3 regions of the Leclercia adecarboxylata genome follow, and region 2 is predicted to be linked to each of the others. Evidence: predicted binding sites of a transcription regulator. Region 2 holds the regulator's gene; each other region holds the start of a gene.

Region 1 (4,235 bases), 1.8 Mb from region 2:
ATCCCACTCAGAGGTTTTCTGGTCCAGCTTGCCTTCGCAGGCGGCCAGGCACAGCTCCACCAGATCGGATTTCATGCGCAGCATGATCGGCTGAGTTTCCGGATCGCCAAAGCGGCAGTTGAACTCGATAACCTTAGGGTTGCCCTGTTTGTCGATCATCAGGCCCGCGTACAGGAAGCCGGTGTAGGTGTTACCTTCCGCAGCCATTCCTTTCACGGTTGGCCAGATGATGCGATCCATGGTGCGCTGGTGTACTTCGTCGGTGACCACCGGAGCAGGGGAGTATGCGCCCATGCCGCCGGTATTCGGGCCGGTATCGGCATCGCCGACGCGCTTATGATCCTGACTGGTGGCCATCGGCAGGACGTGCTCGCCGTCGACCATGACGATAAAGCTCGCCTCTTCCCCGTCGAGGAACTCTTCGATCACGATACGGTGGCCCGCATCGCCAAAAGCGTTCCCTGCCAGCATGTCCTGGACAGCGGCTTCTGCTTCTTCGAGAGTCATCGCCACGATAACGCCTTTACCGGCGGCCAGGCCGTCGGCCTTGATCACAATCGGCGCGCCTTTTTCACGTAAGTAAGCCAGCGCTGGCTCCACTTCGGTGAAGTTCTGGTATTCCGCGGTCGGAATGTTATGACGCGCCAGGAAATCTTTGGTGAAGGCCTTCGAGCCCTCGAGCTGCGCGGCGCCTTCGGTCGGCCCGAAGATGGTCAGGCCCGCCGCGCGGAACGCGTCAACCACGCCAATCACCAGCGGCGCTTCCGGGCCGACGATGGTCAGGTCGATTTTCTCGTTCCGGGCGAAGTTCAGCAGCGCCGGGATATCGGTTACGCCGATAGCCACGTTCTGCAGGGCAGGCTCGAGAGCCGTACCGGCGTTACCCGGCGCCACAAAGACGGTTTTTACCTGCGGAGACTGCGCCGCTTTCCACGCCAGGGCGTGCTCACGCCCGCCGTTACCAATCACTAATACTTTCATTCTCTGCTCCGGAAATTAATGGCGGAAATGACGCATGTCGGTGAAGATCATCGCGATGCCGTGTTCATCAGCGGCAGCAATCACTTCGTCATCACGGATAGAGCCGCCAGGCTGGATCACACAGGTGATACCCACAGCGGCAGCCGCGTCGATGCCGTCACGGAACGGGAAGAAGGCGTCAGAGGCCATAGCAGACCCTTTCACTTCCAGACCTTCATCGCCCGCTTTAATACCGGCGATTTTCGCGGAGTAGACGCGGCTCATCTGGCCTGCGCCTATGCCGATAGTCATGTTCTCTTTGGCATATACGATGGCGTTGGATTTCACGAACTTAGCCACTTTCCAGCAGAACAGCGCATCACGCAGCTCCTGCTCGCTCGGCTGACGCTTAGTAACCACGCGCAGGTCGGCTTCTGTCACCATACCCAGGTCACGATCCTGAACCAGCAGACCGCCGTTCACACGCTTGAAGTCCAGGCCCGGAACGCGTTCCGCCCACTGACCGCAAACCAGTACGCGCACGTTCTGTTTTGCCGCAGTGATTTTCAGCGCTTCTTCGGTGGCAGAAGGGGCGATGATCACTTCAACGAACTGGCGGGAGATGATCGCCTGGGCGGTTTCGGCATCCAGCTCGCGGTTAAAGGCAATAATGCCGCCAAACGCAGAGGTCGGGTCGGTTTTATAAGCGCGATCGTAAGCATCCAGAATAGAGGTGCTTACCGCCACGCCGCATGGGTTTGCATGCTTAACGATAACGCATGCTGGCTCGCTGAACTCTTTCACGCACTCCAGCGCCGCGTCGGTGTCAGCGATGTTGTTATAGGAGAGCGCCTTGCCCTGAACCTGCTGTGCCGTGGCAACGGAGGCTTCTTTTACCTCTTCTTCTATATAGAAGGCTGCCTGCTGGTGGCTGTTCTCACCGTAGCGCATATCCTGCTTCTTGATGAAGTTCAGGTTTAAGGTGCGGGAGAAGCGGCCGGAAGGTTCGTTGCTTTCGCCGTGATAGGCAGGTACCAGGCTACCGAAGTAGTTGGCGATCATGCTGTCGTACGCGGCGGTATGTTCGAAGGCCTTAATGGCGAGGTCGAAACGGGTCCCGAGATCCAGCGAACCTTCGTTGGCATCCATCTCTTTAATAATGGCATCGTAGTCACTGCTCTTTACGACGATGGCGACATCTTTATGGTTCTTCGCCGCGGAGCGCACCATGGTTGGGCCGCCGATATCGATGTTCTCTACCGCATCTTCCAGAGAGCAGCCTTCACGGGCAACGGTCTGGGCGAACGGATAAAGGTTAACAACGACCATGTCGATCGGCGCGATCCCATGTTGCTCCATAATTCCGTCGTCCTGACCGCGACGACCCAGAATGCCGCCGTGAACTTTCGGGTGCAGGGTTTTGACGCGTCCATCCATCATTTCCGGGAAACCGGTGTAATCGGACACTTCGGTTACCGGCAGGCCTTTATCTGCTAACAGGCGAGCAGTGCCACCCGTAGACAGCAGCTCTACGCCACGTGCAGAAAGTGCCTGAGCGAATTCGACGATACCGGCTTTATCAGAAACACTGAGCAGAGCGCGGCGGACTGGACGACGTTGTTGCATGGTAAATCCCCTGGATTTGACGATTACAGAGAGCGTTAGGTGAATTTTCCTCATAAAAACTCAACTAACACACCTGGCGGGGTCGCTTTATTAAGCGCGAGCATTTTAACGAAAACGTTTGCGCAACGCTCGCACATTTTCACTTTTTCGTCGCATTGTGGATAAGTCTGTGTGTAAACAGGTATAAGGCGGGGTTTTGCTGGGGAATGCAGCAGTCAGTCATTTTTCTGTCATTTAAGGGTTGCGGCCTGAAGAGAACTCCCTATAATGCGCCTCCATCGACACGGCGGATGTGAATCACTTCACACAAACAGCCGGGCCGGTTGAGGAGAAAAGCGTGAAATAATCGCTTGACTCTGAAAGAGGAAGGCGTAATATACGCCACCTCGCAACGGTGAGCGAAAGCCGCGTTGCACTGCTCTTTAACAATTTATCAGACAATCTGTGTGGGCACTCAAAGTGACATGGATTCTTAATGTCTCCGGACAATAAATGAATACCAAGTCTCTGAGTGAACATACGTAATTCATTACGAAGTTTAATTCATGAGCATCAAACTTAAATTGAAGAGTTTGATCATGGCTCAGATTGAACGCTGGCGGCAGGCCTAACACATGCAAGTCGAACGGTAGCACAGAAGAGCTTGCTCTTCGGGTGACGAGTGGCGGACGGGTGAGTAATGTCTGGGAAACTGCCTGATGGAGGGGGATAACTACTGGAAACGGTAGCTAATACCGCATAACGTCGCAAGACCAAAGAGGGGACCTTCGGGCCTCTTGCCATCAGATGTGCCCAGATGGGATTAGCTAGTAGGTGGGGTAACGGCTCACCTAGGCGACGATCCCTAGCTGGTCTGAGAGGATGACCAGCCACACTGGAACTGAGACACGGTCCAGACTCCTACGGGAGGCAGCAGTGGGGAATATTGCACAATGGGCGCAAGCCTGATGCAGCCATGCCGCGTGTATGAAGAAGGCCTTCGGGTTGTAAAGTACTTTCAGCGAGGAGGAAGGTGTTGAGGTTAATAACCTCAGCAATTGACGTTACTCGCAGAAGAAGCACCGGCTAACTCCGTGCCAGCAGCCGCGGTAATACGGAGGGTGCAAGCGTTAATCGGAATTACTGGGCGTAAAGCGCACGCAGGCGGTCTGTCAAGTCGGATGTGAAATCCCCGGGCTCAACCTGGGAACTGCATTCGAAACTGGCAGGCTAGAGTCTTGTAGAGGGGGGTAGAATTCCAGGTGTAGCGGTGAAATGCGTAGAGATCTGGAGGAATACCGGTGGCGAAGGCGGCCCCCTGGACAAAGACTGACGCTCAGGTGCGAAAGCGTGGGGAGCAAACAGGATTAGATACCCTGGTAGTCCACGCCGTAAACGATGTCGACTTGGAGGTTGTGCCCTTGAGGCGTGGCTTCCGGAGCTAACGCGTTAAGTCGACCGCCTGGGGAGTACGGCCGCAAGGTTAAAACTCAAATGAATTGACGGGGGCCCGCACAAGCGGTGGAGCATGTGGTTTAATTCGATGCAACGCGAAGAACCTTACCTACTCTTGACATCCAGAGAACTTAGCAGAGATGCTTTGGTGCCTTCGGGAACTCTGAGACAGGTGCTGCATGGCTGTCGTCAGCTCGTGTTGTGAAATGTTGGGT
Region 2 (4,235 bases):
GGTGACGCGGGACTCAGGCCGATCCGCTTTTGCCGCGACCGGTTTCAGGAAAAAGGCCGGGATCATCAGCACCAGGGTGATGGCAAACAGCACGGCAAAAATGGCCTGCCAGCTGAAATGGGCGAGGATCCAGCTGCCGAGCAGCGGTGCCAGGGCCGGTGACAGCCCCACCAGCGGCATGATGGTGGCGAAAATCCGGTTGGTCCGCGTCGCCGGGTAGTAGTCCGTCACCAGCGCCTGCCAGGTGACCGCCGCCGCGCAGACGCCTACCGCCTGGATAAAGCGCAGCACCAGCAGCCAGGTGGCATCGCGTACCCACAGCATGCCCAGACAGCCCAGCGCGAAGATGGCTAAACCGGTCAGCAGAACCGGCTTACGCCCGAAGCGGTCGGACATCGGTCCCCACAGCAGCTGCGCGAAAGCAAAGCCCGCAAGGAAGAGGCTCAGGCTGGCGCTGATGGCGGCCGCCGGGGTTTGCAGATCTTCCTGCATGATCGAGAAGGCAGGCAGATACATATCGGTGGCGAGGAAGCCCAGTACGCTCAGGCCGCCAAGCCAGACTAAAAATCCTTTCCTGGGTTGCATTGTTTTATTGTCCTTATGGGTGCAGGTTTAGGTAGCCGCTGAGTGTAGGCAGTGCAATCCCGCTTGTGAAACGCTAATATTTGGCGGTTGCATTCAAATTTTTTGCAGGCAGAAAATGTGGTCTGAATATTCCCTTGAAGTGGTGGACGCCGTGGCGCGTAACGGCAGTTTCAGCGGCGCGGCCCAGGAGCTGCACCGCGTTCCCTCGGCGATCAGCTATACGGTGCGTCAGCTTGAGGAGTGGCTGGCGGTGCCGCTGTTTGAACGGCGCCATCGCGACGTGGAGCTCACCCCGGCCGGCATGTGGTTTCTGAAGGAGGGGCGCTCTGTTATCAAAAAAATGCAGATCACCCGCGAACAGTGCCAGCAGATCGCCAACGGCTGGCGCGGGCACATCTCCATTGCGGTGGACAACATCGTTCGCCCCGAGCGCACCCGCCAGATGATTGTCGATTTTTACCGTCACTTCTCTGACGTCGAGCTGCGGGTCTCCCAGGAGGTCTTTAACGGCGTGTGGGATGCGCTGGCGGACGGCAGGGTGGAGATGGCCATCGGCGCGACCCAGGCGATCCCGGTGGGGGGACGCTACGCTTTTCGCGATATGGGCATGCTGAGCTGGATCTGCGTGGTGGCGAGCCATCATCCGCTGGCCGCGCTTCCCGACCCGCTCAGCGATGATACCCTGCGCAACTGGCCGTCGCTGGTGCGGGAAGACACCTCCCGCTCGCTGCCAAAACGCATCACCTGGCTGCTGGACAACCAGCGGCGGATCGTCACCCCGGACTGGGAGTCGGCGGCAACCTGCCTCTCGGCCGGACTGTGCGTGGGGATGGTGCCGGTGCATTTTGCCCGCCCGTGGATCGACAGCGGCAAATGGGTGGAACTGACGCTGGAGAACCCGTTCCCGGATGCGGCCTGCTGCCTGACCTGGCAACAAAACGATATGTCACCGGCGCTGGCGTGGCTGCTGGATTATCTGGGGGACAGTGAAACGATGAACAGGGAGTGGCTGCGGGAGCCAGAGGTGCTGGCTCCCTGAGGGGATCAACGGCGGTAGTCGCGGAACGGGCCATCGGCGACGGAGCGGCGTTCGATCAAACGCGGATGCACTTCAATGGACTGCGACTCTTCGCGCTTGTTGACGATACGGTCGAGCAGCATGTTGAAGGCCGTCTCCCCCAGCGAATCTTTTGGCTGGTGGATAGTGGTCAGCGCCGGGGTGAAGAACCGGGCGTTGCGCACGTTATCATAGCCGATCAGCGAAACGTCCTGCGGCACGCGCAGACCCATTTCATCGGCGGCGCACAGGGCGCCCATCGCCATAATGTCGCCGCCGCAGAAAATAGCGGTCGGACGCGGGCTCTGGGAGAGGATCTGCTGCATGGCGCGATAGCCGGACTCTGGCTCAAAGTCGCCCTGCACGATCCAGTTTTCCGGCACCGTGATTAACGCTTCTTCCATCGCTTTCATAAAACCGGCCAGACGCCCGGCACCGGTATTGCGCTCCAGCGCCCCCGGAATAACGCCGATGTCGCGGTGACCGCGTTCAATCAGATAACGTCCGGCCATATAGCCGCCTTCAAAGGCGTTATCGATCACCGAGTCGGTGAAGTCGGCTTTCGCTTCGCCCCAGTCCATCACCACCATCGGAATATTGCGATACTCTTCCAGCATCGTCAGCAGGGGCTCCGGATATTCGGAGCACATCACCAGCAGGCCGTCGACACGCTTTTGCGCCATCATTGACAGGTAGGCCCGCTGCTTCTCGAGGCTGTTCCAGGCGTTGCCGAGGATCAGGGTATAGCCTTTCTGGAAGCAGTTTTTCTCTACCGCTTCAATAATTTCTGCGAAGTAGGGGGCTTCGCTGCTGGTCGCCAGCAGGCCGATCGATTTGGTGTGATTCACCTTCAGACTGCGGGCCACGGCGCTGGGAGAGTAGTGCAGCTCTTTGATCGCTGCCCAGACGTTGTTACGCGTCTCTTCCGCCACAAAGCGGGTTTTGTTAATAACATGTGATACGGTTGTAGTGGAAACGTTTGCGCGTTTCGCTACGTCTTTAATTGTTGCCATCAGATGTCACTCCAGACCATATCTAAGCTCCTGAAAAACCAATAGGTAAACGTTTGCCTTCACTCGCCCTAATTGCGCAATTTGAATTGCGGTACGCCGGGAAAACGACACAGGACGTCAGGAGGGGGTCAATGGCCGGTACGCTAATAAATTTAGCGTGGAATTTTGTCTGATCTTGACCAAAAGGGGAAGAGTAAAAATGGATATCAACCTAATTCCCGCAAGATTTTTACCCTGAACTGTGCAAAAATGAGCAAGCTCACTCTTCATGGGGTGATTAAAAGGAGAAAAATTGATGAGTACCGATCTTAAGTTTTCGCTGGTTACCACCATTATTGTTCTGGGTCTGATCGTAGCAAGCGGTCTGACTGCTGCGCTGCACTGATCCTCGCGAGGGAGTCACCGCTCCCTCGTCTCCCTTCCTTTATTGTTACGCTCCCTGCAAAAATCTTTTGCCAAATTGTTAACTTCTCATTTTTTGTGATTGATGTCATGCTTTCGCCTTCATTGTTCTGTGTCGCCTGACGACACGGTGTCTGGAGTTGAAGTATGAGAATCAATTTTCCGCTGCTGGCCCTGGCCATTGGTGCGTTTGGTATCGGCACCACCGAGTTTTCCCCGATGGGGCTGTTACCGGTGATTGCCCGGGGTGTGGATGTTTCTATTCCCGCGGCAGGCATGCTGATCAGCGCCTACGCCATCGGCGTGATGGTGGGGGCGCCGCTGATGACCCTGCTGCTGTCGCACCGCGGTCGCCGTAACGCGCTGATCTTCCTGATGGCGATCTTTACCGTCGGTAACGTTCTCTCGGCGCTCTCCCCGGATTACACCACCCTGCTGCTGTCGCGCATTCTGACCAGCCTCAACCACGGCGCCTTCTTTGGCCTCGGGTCTGTGGTGGCCGCAAGCGTGGTGCCGAAGCACAAACAGGCCAGCGCCGTGGCAACCATGTTTATGGGGCTGACCATCGCCAACATCGGCGGCGTCCCTGCCGCGACCTGGATGGGCGAAGCGATCGGCTGGCGCATGTCATTCCTCGCAACCGCGCTGCTCGGCGTGGTCTCGATGATCGCACTGTTCTTCTCTCTGCCAGCGGGCGGGGCGGGCGAAAAGCCGGAAGTGCGCAAAGAGCTGGCGGTGCTGATGCGCCCGCAGGTGCTCTCGGCCTTGCTGACTACCGTGCTCGGTGCCGGGGCGATGTTTACGCTCTACACCTACATTGCACCGGTCCTGCATGACATTAACAACGCCACGCCTGCCTTTGTCACCGCGATGCTGGTGCTGATTGGCGTCGGTTTCTCGCTTGGCAACTTCCTCGGCGGCAAGCTGGCGGACCGCTCCGTGAGCGGCACCCTGAAGGGGTTTTTACTGCTGCTGATCGTCATCATGCTGGCGATCCCGTGGCTGGCGCGTAACGAAGTGGGCGCGGCATTTGCGATGGTGGTGTGGGGAATGGCGACCTTTGCGGTAGTACCACCGCTGCAGATGCGCGTGATGCGTGTAGCGAGCGATGCGCCGGGGTTATCCTCTTCCGTGAATATCGGGGCGTTTAACCTCGGGAATGCGCTGGGGGCGGCGGC
Region 3 (4,235 bases), 1.3 Mb from region 2:
TATCAACGGCAACGGTCTCAATGGTGCTCTGTAACAAAGGCCGTATTTCGCAAAGTACGCGCGAGCGCGTGCTAAAGGCGCTGGATGAGACGGGCTACGTCTATAACCAGACGGCGGCCAATTTACGTAATCGCCGCAGTAACCAGGTGGGTCTGCTTTTGCATGATATCACCAACCCTTTTTACGGAGAGATGACCGCAGGGCTAAGCCATGAAATGGAACGCCATGAGCTGCTGCTTTTTCTGGCCAACAGCGAGGAGTCCGCAGAGCGACAGCAAAAATTTGTCGATTCGCTGATGCGCAATAACGTGGGAGGGATGGTGCTGTGTGCGGCCCGCGAAACGCCCCAGGCATTTTTTGATGGGCTAAAGCGGCGCAACATTCCGGCTATCATGGTTGTGCGCCCGCTGAAGGATCCGGATTTTGATTTTGTCGGAACGGACAACTTCCTGGGCACGCAGATGGCGACAGAGCATCTGCTCAGAATGGGCCATCGGCATATTGCGTTTATCGGGGGGAGCCAGAACTCGGGTTCGCGGGCGCAGCGTATCGGTGGTTTTACCAGCAAGCTGCTGGAATTCGGCGTGACGCCGAATCCTGCATGCATCAGGACGTCGCAGGCCAGCCAGAGCGATGGCGCGCGCGTGGCGGAGGCGTTACTCCTTGATAATCCAGAAATCAGCGCTGCAATTTGCTACCAGGATATTGTGGCGCTGGGGGTGATGCAAAGTTTACGCAAGATGGGCCGCGAACCGGGGCGTGATTTTGCGCTGATCGGCTTCGATGACATTACCGAAGCGGCTCTGGTCCAGCCGGCATTGACCACCGTGTCGGTGGCGGCAAAGGAGATTGGCCGCAAGGCGGGGGAGCTGCTGTACAGCCGCATCCAGGGCAATGACGAACCCGCCAAACGGATCATCCTGCCGCCTGCGCTGGTGGTGCGGGAATCATGCGGTTTTCGCTGACGATCATGTCTTTAACTGATATCTATCCCTGTTTATCATTAAATTCTAATTATTGGCGTTTTCTGTGGCGGCCTTTGCGAAGGCTGGTTAATCTGAAAACGGTTTACATCATTTTAACGTAAGAGAATAACTATGCATGATGCACAGATCCGTGTCGCCATTGCCGGCGCGGGTGGTCGTATGGGCCGCCAGTTAATTCAGGCGACATTGCAGATGGATGGCGTCACGCTTGGCGCGGCGCTGGAGCGTGAAGGCTCCTCGCTGTTGGGTGCCGATGCTGGCGAACTGGCGGGCGCAGGCAAGTCAGGCGTCACCGTACAGAGCAGCCTTGAGGCGGTTAAAGACGACTTCGATGTCTTCATCGACTTCACTCGCCCGGAAGGCACGCTGCACCACCTGGCGTTTTGTCGTCAGCACGGCAAAGGCATGGTTATTGGTACTACCGGTTTCGATGATGCCGGTAAGCAGGCCATTCAGGATGCGGCAAAAGCGATCCCTGTCGTGTTTGCAGCCAACTTCAGTGTGGGCGTGAACGTGATGCTCAAGCTGCTGGAGAAAGCGGCGAAGGTAATGGGGGATTACACCGACATCGAGATCGTTGAAGCTCACCACCGCTATAAAGTGGATGCGCCGTCCGGCACCGCGCTGGCGATGGGCGAGGCGATTGCCCAGGCGATGGATAAAGATCTGAAAGAGTGTGCCGTCTATACCCGCGAAGGGCATACCGGTGAACGCGTTCCTGGCACCATTGGTTTTGCCACCGTGCGTGCCGGCGACATTGTTGGTGAACATACCGCCATGTTTGCCGACATCGGTGAGCGCGTTGAAATTACCCATAAGGCATCCAGTCGCATGACTTTTGCAAATGGGGCTGTTCGTTCTGCAATGTGGTTGAAAGGCAAAAAAGATGGTCTTTATGACATGCGAGATGTGCTCGATCTCAACAATTTATAATCATAGTTACCCTTCGTGATGTGGTTATTGCAGTCTTAATTACTTGATTGCAGAGGGCAATAAATTATTGCCCTTTAATTTTACAAGTTTGAGGTTTTTTTTATTCTAAACGCGATAAAAAATAACTTATACCATGATTTTTTGTTTCAATATTGTGAATTTTGACCAAGTGGTCCACTTTTTCAGGCCGGGTCAGATGTTTTAACAACAAACTCGTCTCGCAAGCGTTTTCCTGAGTGATTTAGTTGATCTTTTTAGCCATTAATAATCCTCCGCCCGGTCAGTGACACGAAAACCACAAACAAAACCCACTTTTTAAGTTGACTTCTCCCGGGTAAATCTCCAGAATGCCGCCGTTTGCCGAAAATCCACTGGCAGCAGATTTGCATTGATTCAGACTGTGGTTATGAATTAATATGCAAATAAAGTGAGTGAATATTCTCTGGAGGGTGTTTTGATTAAGTCAGCGCTATTGGTTCTGGAAGACGGAACCCAGTTTATCGGTCGGGCCATTGGGGCAACAGGTTCGGCGGTTGGGGAAGTCGTTTTCAATACTTCAATGACCGGTTATCAAGAAATCCTCACTGATCCTTCCTATTCCCGCCAAATCGTCACTTTAACTTATCCCCATATCGGTAATGTCGGCTCTAACGCCGCTGATGAAGAGTCCTCCCAGGTACATGCACAAGGTCTGATCATTCGTGACCTGCCGCTGATTGCCAGCAACTACCGCAATACTGAAGACCTCTCTTCCTACCTGAAGCGCCATAACATCGTGGCGATTGCCGATATCGATACCCGTAAACTGACGCGTCTGCTGCGTGAAAAAGGTGCCCAGAACGGCTGCATCATCGCTGGCGACAACCTGGACGCGGCCCTGGCGCAAGAAAAAGCCAAAGCCTTCCCGGGTCTGAACGGCATGGATCTGGCAAAAGAAGTGACCACAGCTGAATCCTACAGCTGGACGCAGGGTAGCTGGACGCTGGCAGACGAACTGCCGGAAGCGAAAAAAGAAGACGAGCTGCCGTTCCACGTGGTGGCCTACGACTACGGCGCCAAGCGCAACATCCTGCGTATGCTGGTTGACCGCGGCTGCCGCCTGACCGTTGTGCCGGCTAAAACCCCGGCAGATGAAGTGCTGAAGATGAATCCGGACGGGATCTTCCTCTCTAACGGCCCGGGCGACCCGGCACCGTGCGACTATGCTATCGACGCGATCAAGACCTTCCTTGAAACCGACATTCCGGTGTTCGGCATCTGTCTCGGCCATCAGCTGCTGGCGCTGGCGAGCGGTGCGAAAACCGTGAAGATGAAGTTCGGTCACCACGGTGGTAACCACCCGGTGAAAGATATCGACAACAACACGGTGATGATTACCGCGCAGAACCACGGTTTTGCCGTCGATGAAGCCTCCATGCCTGCCAACCTGCGCGTTACGCACAAGTCGCTGTTCGATGGCACCCTGCAGGGCATCCATCGTACCGACAAACCGGCGTTCAGCTTCCAGGGTCACCCGGAGGCAAGCCCAGGCCCGCACGATGCCGCGCCGCTGTTCGATCACTTCATCGAACTTATCGAGCAATACCGTAAGACCGCTAAATAATCAGGAGCCGAGAAGACAATGCCAAAACGTACAGACATAAAAAGCATCCTGATCCTTGGCGCTGGCCCGATTGTTATCGGCCAGGCCTGTGAATTCGACTACTCTGGCGCACAGGCGTGTAAAGCGCTGCGCGAAGAGGGCTACCGCGTTATCCTGGTGAACTCCAACCCGGCCACCATCATGACCGACCCGGAAATGGCTGATGCCACCTACATCGAGCCAATTCACTGGGAAGTCGTGCGCAAAATCATCGAAAAAGAGCGTCCGGATGCGGTGCTGCCGACCATGGGCGGCCAGACGGCGCTGAACTGCGCGCTGGAGCTGGAGCGTCAGGGCGTGCTGGCCGAGTTCGGCGTGACCATGATTGGCGCCACTGCCGATGCGATTGATAAAGCAGAAGACCGCCGCCGTTTCGACGTGGCGATGAAAAAAATCGGCCTCGACACAGCGCGCTCCGGTATCGCACACAATATGGAAGAAGCGCTGGCGGTTGCCGCTGACGTGGGTTATCCGTGCATCATCCGTCCTAGCTTCACCATGGGCGGCACCGGCGGCGGTATCGCGTACAACCGTGAAGAGTTCGAAGAGATTTGCGCCCGTGGTCTGGACCTCTCTCCAACCAACGAACTGCTGATTGACGAATCGCTGATCGGCTGGAAAGAGTACGAGATGGAAGTGGTGCGTGATAAAAACGACAACTGCATCATCGTCTG

What was found. The regulator PurR, encoded in region 2, represses purine synthesis genes. The targets are predictions, from matches to a motif close to CANGCAAACGTTTGCNTG.
Region 1: purH (bifunctional phosphoribosylaminoimidazolecarboxamide formyltransferase/IMP cyclohydrolase) is a predicted target of PurR. The motif match lies at 2,694-2,711, and genes of this name have one in related genera.
Region 3: carA (glutamine-hydrolyzing carbamoyl-phosphate synthase small subunit) is a predicted target of PurR. The motif match lies at 2,137-2,154, and genes of this name have one in related genera.

The regions. Positions count from the first base shown of each region.
Region 1 covers NZ_CP040889.1:2,301,002-2,305,236, forward strand. Annotated here, with positions in the region: gene purD (phosphoribosylamine--glycine ligase) at 1-981, opposite strand, end outside; gene purH (bifunctional phosphoribosylaminoimidazolecarboxamide formyltransferase/IMP cyclohydrolase) at 997-2,586, opposite strand; rRNA gene FHN83_RS12830 (16S ribosomal RNA) at 3,147-4,235, shown strand, end outside.
Region 2 covers NZ_CP040889.1:4,148,790-4,153,024, forward strand. Annotated here, with positions in the region: gene punC (purine nucleoside transporter PunC) at 1-585, opposite strand, end outside; gene punR (DNA-binding transcriptional activator PunR) at 701-1,624, shown strand; gene purR (HTH-type transcriptional repressor PurR) at 1,630-2,655, opposite strand; gene cydH (cytochrome bd-I accessory subunit CydH) at 2,951-3,040, shown strand; gene FHN83_RS21550 (MFS transporter) at 3,205-4,235, shown strand, end outside.
Region 3 covers NZ_CP040889.1:2,812,871-2,817,105, forward strand. Annotated here, with positions in the region: gene FHN83_RS15260 (LacI family DNA-binding transcriptional regulator) at 1-965, shown strand, start outside; gene dapB (4-hydroxy-tetrahydrodipicolinate reductase) at 1,098-1,919, shown strand; gene carA (glutamine-hydrolyzing carbamoyl-phosphate synthase small subunit) at 2,374-3,522, shown strand; gene carB (carbamoyl-phosphate synthase large subunit) at 3,541-4,235, shown strand, end outside.